3 regions of the Mycolicibacterium goodii genome follow, and region 1 is predicted to be linked to each of the others. Evidence: riboswitches for the same ligand, from Rfam matches in the RefSeq annotation. Region 1 holds a riboswitch; each other region holds the start of a gene.

Region 1 (3,272 bases):
GATGGCTTCGCGTCCCTGCGTGAGGCCGCGCGCCAGCGCGACGACCTCGGTGACCTTCTCGAACCCGAAGGCCAGCCAGCTGCGCAGCGCAGGGTCGAGCTCCGACTCGGCGTCGAGGGTGTAGGGCACATGCAGTGTCGAGCACGACGTGGAGACGGCGAGGTTGCCGACGGACCCCAGTAGTGACGCCAATGTCCCCAACGCCGACTGCAGGTCGGTGCGCCAGATGTTGCGGCCGTCCACGACGCCGGCGACGACGGTCTTGGTCGTGAGTTCCGGTACGGCGGCTACCGCAGCGGCTGTCCCGGCCACCAGGTCGACGCCGATCGCCTCGACCGGCGTGCGGGCCAGTGTCGGCAGCGCGTCGGTGAGCTCACCGAAGTAGCTCGCGACGAACAGAGCGGGCCGCTTCGCCAGCCCGCCGAGGACCTTGTAGGTCTGCCCGGCCAGCTCGGCCGCGTTGTCGAGGATGTCGGTAACCAGCACGGGCTCGTCGATCTGCACCCACTGCACGCCCTCGTCGGCGAGCAGCCCCAACAGTTCGCCGTACACGCCCACCAGCTCGCCGAGTCGGGAGATCGGGGCAACGGCCCCGCCGACGGCCTTACTCAGCGCCAGGAATGTGATGGGTCCGACCAGGACCGGGCGTGCTGAAATACCGAGTGCCCGTGCCTCTCTCAGCTCTTCGATGACTTTGGCGGGGTTGAGGGCGAAGCTGGTGTCTGGACTGAGTTCGGGGACGATGTAGTGGTAGTTGGTGTCAAACCACTTGGTCATCTCCAGTGGAGCGATGTCGGTGCCGTCGTAGGTGCCGCCTCGCGCGGCGGCGAAGTAGCGGTCCAGATCGTCGGCCACTCCGGATACGCGGGGAGGTAAAGCGCCGACCAGGACCGCGGTGTCGAGCACGTGGTCGTAATAGGAGAAGGTGTTCACCGGAACGGAATCCAGCCCGGCGGCGGTCAGCGATTCCCAGGTGTCGCGGCGGATCTTGGCCGCGACCGACTCCAGTCCGCTGCGGTCGAGGTTGCCGGCCCAGTACTTCTCCACGGCCCGTTTCAATTCGCGGTGGGGACCGATGCGGGGAGAGCCGAGAATTGTGGCGGTGAAGGGTGTTGTTGCGCTCATGAGACGTCCTGTTTGATGCGAGGGAAGGCCATCGCCGGTAGACGTCGAACCGAAGGCGGCTGACCACGACAGGTCGACCGATTCGGCCAATGCCCATTCCACGAGGCGATGAACCACCGGGCGCGGCGCACCCGGTACGGCTGGCAGGTCTTCGGACTCACAGGCGCGTGCGCTGACGCACACCTACTGGCCGTCGCTTCCCAGCCCCGAGGCGGGGCCAGTGCTGATGACGGCGGTCGTTCCTGCATACCGCTGCGGGACAGTCCCGGATTCTCACCGGGTTCCCTCTCGTTCCGCACCTGTGACAGCACACGGAACTCGATGGCCGGTACGGGCGTTCGTCGAGCACCTGTAGCGGACAAACCAGCTGCGGCTGCAGCGTACCTCTACCGGGCTGTCGGCAGCGACCCTGACCGATCGTCGTTTCGGCGGTCCAGCCACTCGGCCAGGGATCGGCCAGCCTCCAGCACATGGCGCTCGGCGATCGCGCGGGCCCGGACGGGATCGCGTTTCTCCAGCGCGTCGATCAGCTCTTCGTGCTCGGACAGCGAGTGCTTCTCGTGCTCGGGGAACAGGACCAGGAAGTTGGTGGGGACCACGCGTGCCGCCTGCTTGATCGCAGCGAGCAGCCTTGGGGAGTGGGCGGCGCGGTGAAGGGCTTGGTGGAAACGCCAGTTCGCTTCACCGATGGCGTCGTCGCCGCAGTGTTCGGCGACGCCGGCGGCCAATGCCCGCAGCTGGTCGAGTTCGTCGTCGGTGACCCGCTCGGCGGCCCAGGCCGCCGCCTGCCCGGTGAGGACTCCGAGGATTGTGAAGCTGTCGAGGACGTCGGCCGAGCTGATGCCGATTACCGTGATGCCACTGCGCGGGGCCACGCGTACCAGGCCCTCGAACGACAGCTCGAGCAACGCCTCGCGCACCGGCGTTCGACTGGTGGCGAACTCGGCGGTGATCGCGTCGAGGTCGATCCGCGTTCCGGCAGGTAGCGCGCCGGTGAGGATGCGGTTGCGGAGCTCTCGGGCAGCGCGTTCGCGCACCGTTCCGCCGATGTCCATGCCGACCACCCGACGATCCTAGCAAGCGCCACATCTAGTGTTTGAAATCTGATATATCAGGTGTTAGATTGCAGTCTATGGGTCAGCGTCGCACCGACAAGATGTCTCTGGTTGCTTTCATGCAGGCGGGAAGCACCTCCGTGTATGCCGGATCGTGGCGGCACCCCGCCACCGAACACGGCTATCTCGACGCGGCGTACTACGCCAAAGTCGGGCGGCAGCTGGAGGAAGGCTGCTTCGATCTGATGTTCTTCGACGACCGACTTGCGATGCCCGGCATCTACGGCGGTTCGGTCGCCGAAGCGGTCCGATACGGCGCGCGCCCGGTCAAACTCGACCTCAGCGTCATCCTCGGCGTACTCGCCCAAGCGACATCGCACATCGGCCTCGGCGCCACGTATTCGACGACGTACTACCAGCCGTTCCACGTCGCGCGGACGTTCGCCAGCCTGGATCACCTGTCGCGCGGACGGGCCGCATGGAATGTGGTGACCTCCGTCAACGACAGCGAGGCCCAGAATTTCGGCGTCGATGCCCATCTGGGCCACGACGAACGCTATGACCGCGCAGACGAGTTCCTCGACGTGGTCACCGGACTGTGGGACACCTGGGACGACGACGCCATCCGGCACGACCGGGCCGGTGGCATGTATGCCGACCCCGACAAGGTGCACGAACTCCGGCACCAGGGCAAATACTTCTCGGCTCGCGGACCGCTGACGGTACCCCGGACCCCGCAGGGCCGGCCGGTCATCCTGCAGGCCGGGTCCTCGGGACGGGGACGCGACTTCGCCTCCCGCTGGGCGGAATTGATCTTCACCGGGGATCCCGGCCTGGCGATCGCACGAGAGCACTACGCCGACCAGAAGGCTCGTATCGCCGAAGCTGGACGCAACCCGTCGGCCGTGCGCATCTGCCCGATGGCCTATGCCGTGGTCGGCGAGAGCGAGTCGCACGCCAAGGAACGTGAGGCGATGTTCCTCCATGACCTCGTCGACCCGATGGCGTCGCTCACGCTGCTGTCGGAACTGATGAACTACGACTTCGCTGCGCATGGCCTGGATGATCCGGTGACCGACGAGCTGATCGCGT
Region 2 (3,272 bases), 250 kb from region 1:
CCGCGGCGGGCTGGCTGCTGCAGATCGCCAAGCGGGCCTTCGCGCTCGCGCCCGTGGGCTAACCGCTGCGCAGGGTCCAGGCGCCGGCCCGGTGGTGCAGCACGGTGCGGCTGACCGGGGCGATGTCGATCCGCCAGAAGGACTTCGGCGGCGCGTCGAGCGCCACCAGGACCGCCGCGCGGATCACGGCCGGATGCGTCACCGCGACCAGCCTGCCGCGCCGCGTCGACACCGTCTGCATCCAGCGTCGTACCCGCTCGATGAGTTCGACGATCGATTCGCCGCCGTGCGGCGCGCGGGTGGGTTCGGTGAGCCAGACCGCGAGATCCGCGGGTTCGACGGCGCCGAGCGGCTTGCCGCGCCAGCCGCCGCAGTCCAGGTCGGCCAGCTCGGGGCGCACCTCGGCCGACAGGCCGAGCAGTTCGGCGGTCTGTACGGTCCGCTTCTCGGGGCCGCAGAGCACGGTGCCGGAGGCGCCAATCTGCCCGGTGCCGGAGGCGCCAATCTGCCCGGTGCCGGAGGCACTGATGTCCACGGTGCCGGTCTGGCGGTGACCCAGCTCGTTGAGTGGCTCGTCGGCGGGAAATCGTCCGGCTGCCAACGCGTCGGTCATCGCATGCGAGACCAGTGACAGCCGGACGACCTCACTCACGCCGAAAGGCCGGCCTGCTGACGGCGCGGACGTTCACCGAGCAGCCGGGCCGCCAGCGGTGCGAACACCAGCCCGATCGTCGCCCACATCACCAACTGCGTCAGGAATGCGTACAACCGGAACTCGTACAGGTCGTCCGCCGGGAACCCACCGAAGACGATGTGCCCGTGGTCCTCCAGCGGCCCCGGTGTCTCGTCGATCGTCGGCAGCACCAGCATCAAAACCGCCATCGCGACGATGTAGCCGCCTGCGCCCAGCAGCGTGGCGTTCCACGTGCCGAACTTCCCGACCAGTTGGCGGCCGAGATACACCGCCGCCACCAGCAGCGCCGCGCTCAACACGACCAGCAGCAGATACAGCAGCGTGCGCTGCTGGATCGTCTCGTCGAGGCTGACCGCAGGCGGGTTGGGCGGGTACTTCAGCGACGGCACCACATACAGCGACAGGAACATCCCGCCGGCCAGCAGCACCGAGAGCATCCTGGGCGAGAGCGCCCCCACGCGGCCGTACGCCACGCAGTAGGCCACCGCGAACAGCGCCCCCATCGCGACGGCGAACGCGATGACGCCGAAACCCAGCCCGATGTTGGCCTGGACACCGCGGCTGAACAGTTCCACCCCGTGGTCGTGGCCGCCGCCCGCGCCGTGGTCATGCGCGTGCGCCTCGCTGACGCCGTCCTCGAACGCGATGGCGCGGGCGATGACGGGTTCGACGAAGATCCGCGCGAAGACGAACGCGAGCAGGCCACCTAGGGCGCCGGCCAGAAGACCGCGCCCGATGATGTGCTTTTCCATATTCGATTGGCCCCTGCTAGGTGCTCAGTGGCATGGGAAGCCGAGCAGGTGCCTGGCGTCGTGCACGAACTCGTGCACGTAGGTGTTGTTGCCGAACACCGAAGTCGCGCCCTGATCGAGGCCGACGAAGTACAGCACAACCAGGGCCAGGACGGCCGTGAGGGACAGCCACAGCGCGGCCTTGGTGGCCGAGAGGTCGAGTGCCGGGGCGACGCTGTGGTGAGTCGGAGAGGTCGTCGGAGAGGTCATTGAGGAGATCCTTTCTGGGATTCCGCGTCCCAGTTCGAAGGAGTGACAAACGCAGGGTCTGACTTTCACAGTGGCGCGACCGTTCTGGATTCTCACCAGATTCCGGCGTCTGTCGATTACAGCAGCATCCTAAGCCACACAAAAGACCCCCGGGCAATGCCGGGGGTCTTCTGCAACTCGCTGTTTACCGATTGTCGATCACTCGGTGCCGGAGGCGGTGGCGCCGGAGGCACCGGCACCGGCCAGATCAGGCTCGGGCTCGGCGCGCTTCGGCCCACCCGTGAAGGTGAACTTGGCGTCCTCGCCCTGGCCTTCGCCGTCCCAGCCTTCGACGTCGACGGTCACCAGCTGGCCGGGGCCGATCTCCTCGAACAGGATCTTCTCGGAGAGCTGGTCCTCGATCTCGCGCTGGATCGTGCGGCGCAGCGGGCGGGCGCCCAGCACCGGATCGAATCCGCGCTTGGCCAGCAGCGCTTTCGCCTTCGGCGTCAGCTCCATCGTCATGTCCTTGGCCCGCAGCTGGTTGCCGACCCGGCCGATCATCAGGTCGACCATCTTGATGATCTCGTCCTGCGTCAGCTGATGGAACACGATGATGTCATCGATGCGGTTGAGGAACTCCGGGCGGAAGTGCTTCTTGAGCTCGTCGTTGACCTTCTGCTTCATCCGCTCGTAGTTGTTCTCACCACCACCCTGGCTGAAGCCGAGGCCGACCGCCTTGCTGATGTCGCTCGTACCGAGGTTCGAAGTGAAGATCAGCACGGTGTTCTTGAAGTCGACCGTGCGGCCCTGGCCGTCGGTGAGGCGGCCGTCCTCGAGGACCTGCAGGAGGCTGTTGTAGATCTCCTGGTGGGCCTTCTCGATCTCATCGAAGAGAACGACCGAGAACGGCTTGCGGCGCACCTTCTCGGTGAGCTGGCCGCCCTCCTCGTAGCCGACGTAGCCCGGAGGGGCACCGAACAGCCGCGAGGCGGTGAAGCGGTCGTGGAACTCGCCCATGTCGATCTGGATGAGCGCGTCGTCGTCGCCGAACAGGAAGTTCGCCAGCGCCTTGGACAGCTCGGTCTTACCGACACCGGACGGGCCGGCGAAGATGAACGAACCGGACGGACGCTTCGGATCCTTCAGGCCGGCGCGGGTGCGGCGGATCGCCTTGCTGACGGCCTTGACGGCGTCCTCCTGGCCGATGATCCGCTTGTGCAGCTCCTCCTCCATGCGCAGCAGCCGAGTCGTCTCCTCCTCGGTCAGCTTGAACACGGGGATGCCGGTCCAGTTGCCCAGCACCTCGGCGATCTGCTCGTCGTCGACCTCGGCGACCACGTCGAGGTCCCCGGAGCGCCACTGCTTCTCGCGCTCGGCACGCTGGGCGACGAGTTGCTTCTCCTTGTCGCGCAGCGCCGCGGCCTTCTCGAAGTCCTGCGCATCGATCGCGGACTCCTTCTCCCGGCGCGCGTCGGCGATCTTCTCGTCGAACTCGCGCAGGTCTGGCGGAGCGGTCATGCGGCGGATGCGCATCCGCGCGCCTGCCTCGTCGATCAGGTCGATCGCCTTGTCCGGCAGGAACCGGTCGTTGATGT
Region 3 (3,272 bases), 2.3 Mb from region 1:
TGCCGATCATCGCGTCGGTCGCGCACGCAGCCGAAAGAGCCGCGTTTTTTCCCGGCAGCCACTCCATCGAGCCGTGCTTGCCGAGATGCACCACGGCGTGCGCACCGAAACCGTGCTCGATCCAGCGATACGCCGCAAGGTAATGGTGGCTCGGTGCCATATCCGGATCGTGGTAAATGGCCACTGGGTTGTCGCCGAAACCTCGCGGCGGCTGGATCATCAGCACGACATTGCCTGACCGCAGAGCAGCCAGCACGATCTCGTTGTGCTCATTTACGAACAACGAACCTGGCGGCGGCCCCCAGACCTCAGCAATTTCGTCACGCAGCTCGGCAGGCATATCGGCGATCCAGGCGGCATACTGCTCGGCGCCAATTCTGACCTGGGCCTGCGTGAGCTGCGGGGCGGTCAGCCACTGTGCATCCTGCCCACCCGCCTCGATCAACGTATGGATCAGCTGGTCTCCGGCGTCAGTCTCGTTATCGATATCGAGCACGCCGAACCCGTCACCCACGTCGTAGCCTGCCGCACGCAGCGCGCGTAACAGACGCACGGTCGACGCGGGAGTGTCAAGACCGACGGCGTTGCCAACGCGAGAGTGCTTGGTCGGATATGCCGACATCACAATCGCAAGTCTCTTCTGATCGTTGGGAATTCGACGCAGCCGGGCATGGCCGACCGCGATGCCGGCCACGCGAGCGCACCGTTCCAAGTCGGCGACGTAATGCGGAAGTCCGTCGCCGTCGATCTCTTTGAACGAGTAGGGCACCGTGATGATGCGGCCGTCAAACTCCGGGATCGCGATCTGCGTCGCGGAATCCAGCGGTGTGACACCGTCGTCGTTGGCAACCCATTCGGCCCGCGGCGAGGTGAGGCAAAGTCCCTGCAGCACAGGGATATCTAGCGCAGCGATACGTTCGATGTCCCACGACGCATCGTCCTCACCCGCCCCGGCTGTCGCTGACGTCGAACCACCCGCGGCGAGCATGCTGACCACGATCGCGTCCATCGTCCCGAGCGCGTCGAACAACTCCGCAGGGGAGCTGCGCAACGACGAAGCGAATATCGGGATGCCCACCGCCTCGCCGGTGGCATCGATCGCGTCGGCCAGCGCGTGCGCGAACCCTGAGTTGCCACTCACCTCGTGAGCGCGGTAGTACAACACCCCCACCCGTAGTGGTCCTGGCGCCTGAGAGCGGCGCGTGCTGTAACCCCATTCGGGAATCACCACCGGCTCTTCGAAACCCTCACCCGTCAGCAACACCGTGTCACAAAGGAAGGCGTGCAACTGGGCGAGGTTGGCGGGCCCACCCTCGGCGAGGTAGGCGTGCGCCTGCGCCGCCACACCGAGGGGCACCGAGGACCATTCCATCAGTTCGGCATTGGGCTGACGTTCACCGCCCAACACCACCAACGGGAGACCGGTTGCCCGCAGGGTCGACAGCTCGGTGTGCACCTCAGCAGACGAGCCGAGCACCCTCAGGACCACGACATCCGCACCCTGATCGATCACAGATTCGACCGACTGCCGTGACGGATTTCCGAGACGAAATGACGCACCGCTGGCCCGAGCCGACAGCAAATCGGTGTCAGACGTCGACAGTAATGCGACCCAAGGCGCATGGGTCGCTGCATCAACTGGCATTGAGGGTCCTCCTTGGGGTTCTCGCCCCTCGTAGACGGAAGCCTCGTGACCAGTATCTGGCTTAGGGCACCGACCGTAGTCGACCCACACAGTGGCGGAACCGCCCCGGATTTGCACCGGGTTCCTGACGCCACGAGACGTACGCGTGCAGTGTAGCGACCGCTCGTCGCCACTGTCACCGCCCGGCGGGCGAACGCCTTATGAGCGCAGCAGGAGTTCGTCGTGGACGAACTGGACGAGGAACTCCTTCATGGCCGATACGGTCATGTCGGGTGCACCGGTGACGACCTGGATCGCCACGCCATCGGTGAGCGCGGTCAGGCGCTTGGCCACGGTCTCGGGGTCGATGTCGGAGCGAAACACGCCTTGACGTTGGCCGCGCCTGACGATTCGGCTGACCGTTTCGTGCCACCTGGCGTAGTACGTGTTGTGGACCGGGCGCAGCTCGGGCCGGATCGTCGCCTCGGCCCAGAACTGCATCCAGATCGACCATTCATCCCGGACCGGCCCCGGGCGCGGCAGTTGCATGTCGAACAGCTTCAGCAGTCGCTGATGGGCGTTGTCGATCTTGACCAGTTCGACACTTTGCCGGTCAAAGGAGCGATCCACGGCGTGCTGCAACGCCGCGGTCAGCACCTCCTGCTTGCCGGGGAAGTAGTAGTGCACCGCACCGGTGCTGGTCCCGACCAGCGCGGCGATGTCGGCGATGCGCACCGCGTGATAGCCACGTTCGGCGATGAGCTGTGCCGCCGCATCCAAAATGGCGGTGCGTCGAACGTCCTCATTGATTTGCGTAGTCACTCCCCCACCTCCTCGGCCGGTCTTGGGACTGATTCAACCAGATGACAATCTGACTGGCGAGTCAGACACTCGACCGAGTTTGGGCGAGCCTTGGGAGCGAAAATTTTCAGGGCCTCTACCTGCAGATTTCATCATCACAGGGGCGAACTCGGGACTTTGGGTGTTGACATCTATGGCCCAGATCACCACCATTCTGATGCATCAGTCAGATCACACACAGGGGGTCGAGCCGGACCGTGCCACCGAATCACTCATCCCGAGACAACAGGGACAACAGGTTCGTGCTTCGCGACGATGCCCTGCACGGCACCGTCGCACTCGTCACCGGCGGTGGCACAGGCATCGGCCGGGCCACCGCGTTGGACCTGGCCCGGTCCGGCTCCGATGTCGTCATCGCCGGGCGCCGGCGCGAGCCGTTGGAGAAGACGGTCGCCGACATCGAACTTCTCGGTCGCCGGGCCCTGGCGGTACCCACCGACATCCGAGACGACGAACAGGTGAGCGCCCTCGTCGAACACACGCTCGCCAAGTTCGGCCGCATCGACATCCTGGTCAACAACGCCGGTGGTCAGTTCGCCGCGCCCGCAGAGGAAATCACGTCGAAAGGATGGCGCGCGGTGCACCGCCTCGCCGTCGACGCGACGTGGTCGGTCACCCGCGAGGTCGCCGTCAACGCGATGATCCCGCAGCGCTCAGGGGTCATCTTCTTCATCGCGTTCTCGCCGCGGCGCGGCATACCGACCTTCGTCCACGCCACCTCGGCGCGCGCTGCCCTGGAGAACATGGCCTCCGGGCTGGCGTTGGAGTGGAGTCGCTACGGCATCCG

Evidence for each region. Region 1 has a riboswitch for cobalamin ahead of metE (5-methyltetrahydropteroyltriglutamate--homocysteine S-methyltransferase). Riboswitches for the same ligand answer to the same signal wherever they lie in the genome.
Region 2: linked by a shared signal. The riboswitch ahead of AFA91_RS10295 (CbtB domain-containing protein) and the one ahead of metE (5-methyltetrahydropteroyltriglutamate--homocysteine S-methyltransferase) in region 1 are both predicted to bind cobalamin.
Region 3: linked by a shared signal. The riboswitch ahead of cobN (cobaltochelatase subunit CobN) and the one ahead of metE (5-methyltetrahydropteroyltriglutamate--homocysteine S-methyltransferase) in region 1 are both predicted to bind cobalamin.

Annotation. Positions count from the first base shown of each region.
Region 1 covers NZ_CP012150.1:1,965,316-1,968,587, forward strand. The annotation lists gene metE (5-methyltetrahydropteroyltriglutamate--homocysteine S-methyltransferase) at 1-1,125, opposite strand, end outside; cobalamin riboswitch at 1,269-1,443, opposite strand; gene AFA91_RS09155 (GntR family transcriptional regulator) at 1,512-2,180, opposite strand; gene AFA91_RS09160 (LLM class flavin-dependent oxidoreductase) at 2,258-3,272, shown strand, end outside.
Region 2 covers NZ_CP012150.1:2,220,052-2,223,323, reverse strand. The annotation lists gene AFA91_RS10310 (serine hydrolase) at 1-62, shown strand, start outside; gene AFA91_RS10305 (histidine phosphatase family protein) at 59-652, opposite strand; gene AFA91_RS10300 (CbtA family protein) at 649-1,446, opposite strand; gene AFA91_RS10295 (CbtB domain-containing protein) at 1,471-1,695, opposite strand; adenosylcobalamin (AdoCbl) riboswitch at 1,700-1,823, opposite strand; gene clpC1 (ATP-dependent protease ATP-binding subunit ClpC) at 1,894-3,272, opposite strand, start outside.
Region 3 covers NZ_CP012150.1:4,289,702-4,292,973, reverse strand. The annotation lists gene cobN (cobaltochelatase subunit CobN) at 1-1,645, opposite strand, end outside; cobalamin riboswitch at 1,676-1,795, opposite strand; gene AFA91_RS20040 (TetR/AcrR family transcriptional regulator) at 1,844-2,446, opposite strand; gene AFA91_RS20035 (SDR family NAD(P)-dependent oxidoreductase) at 2,728-3,272, shown strand, end outside.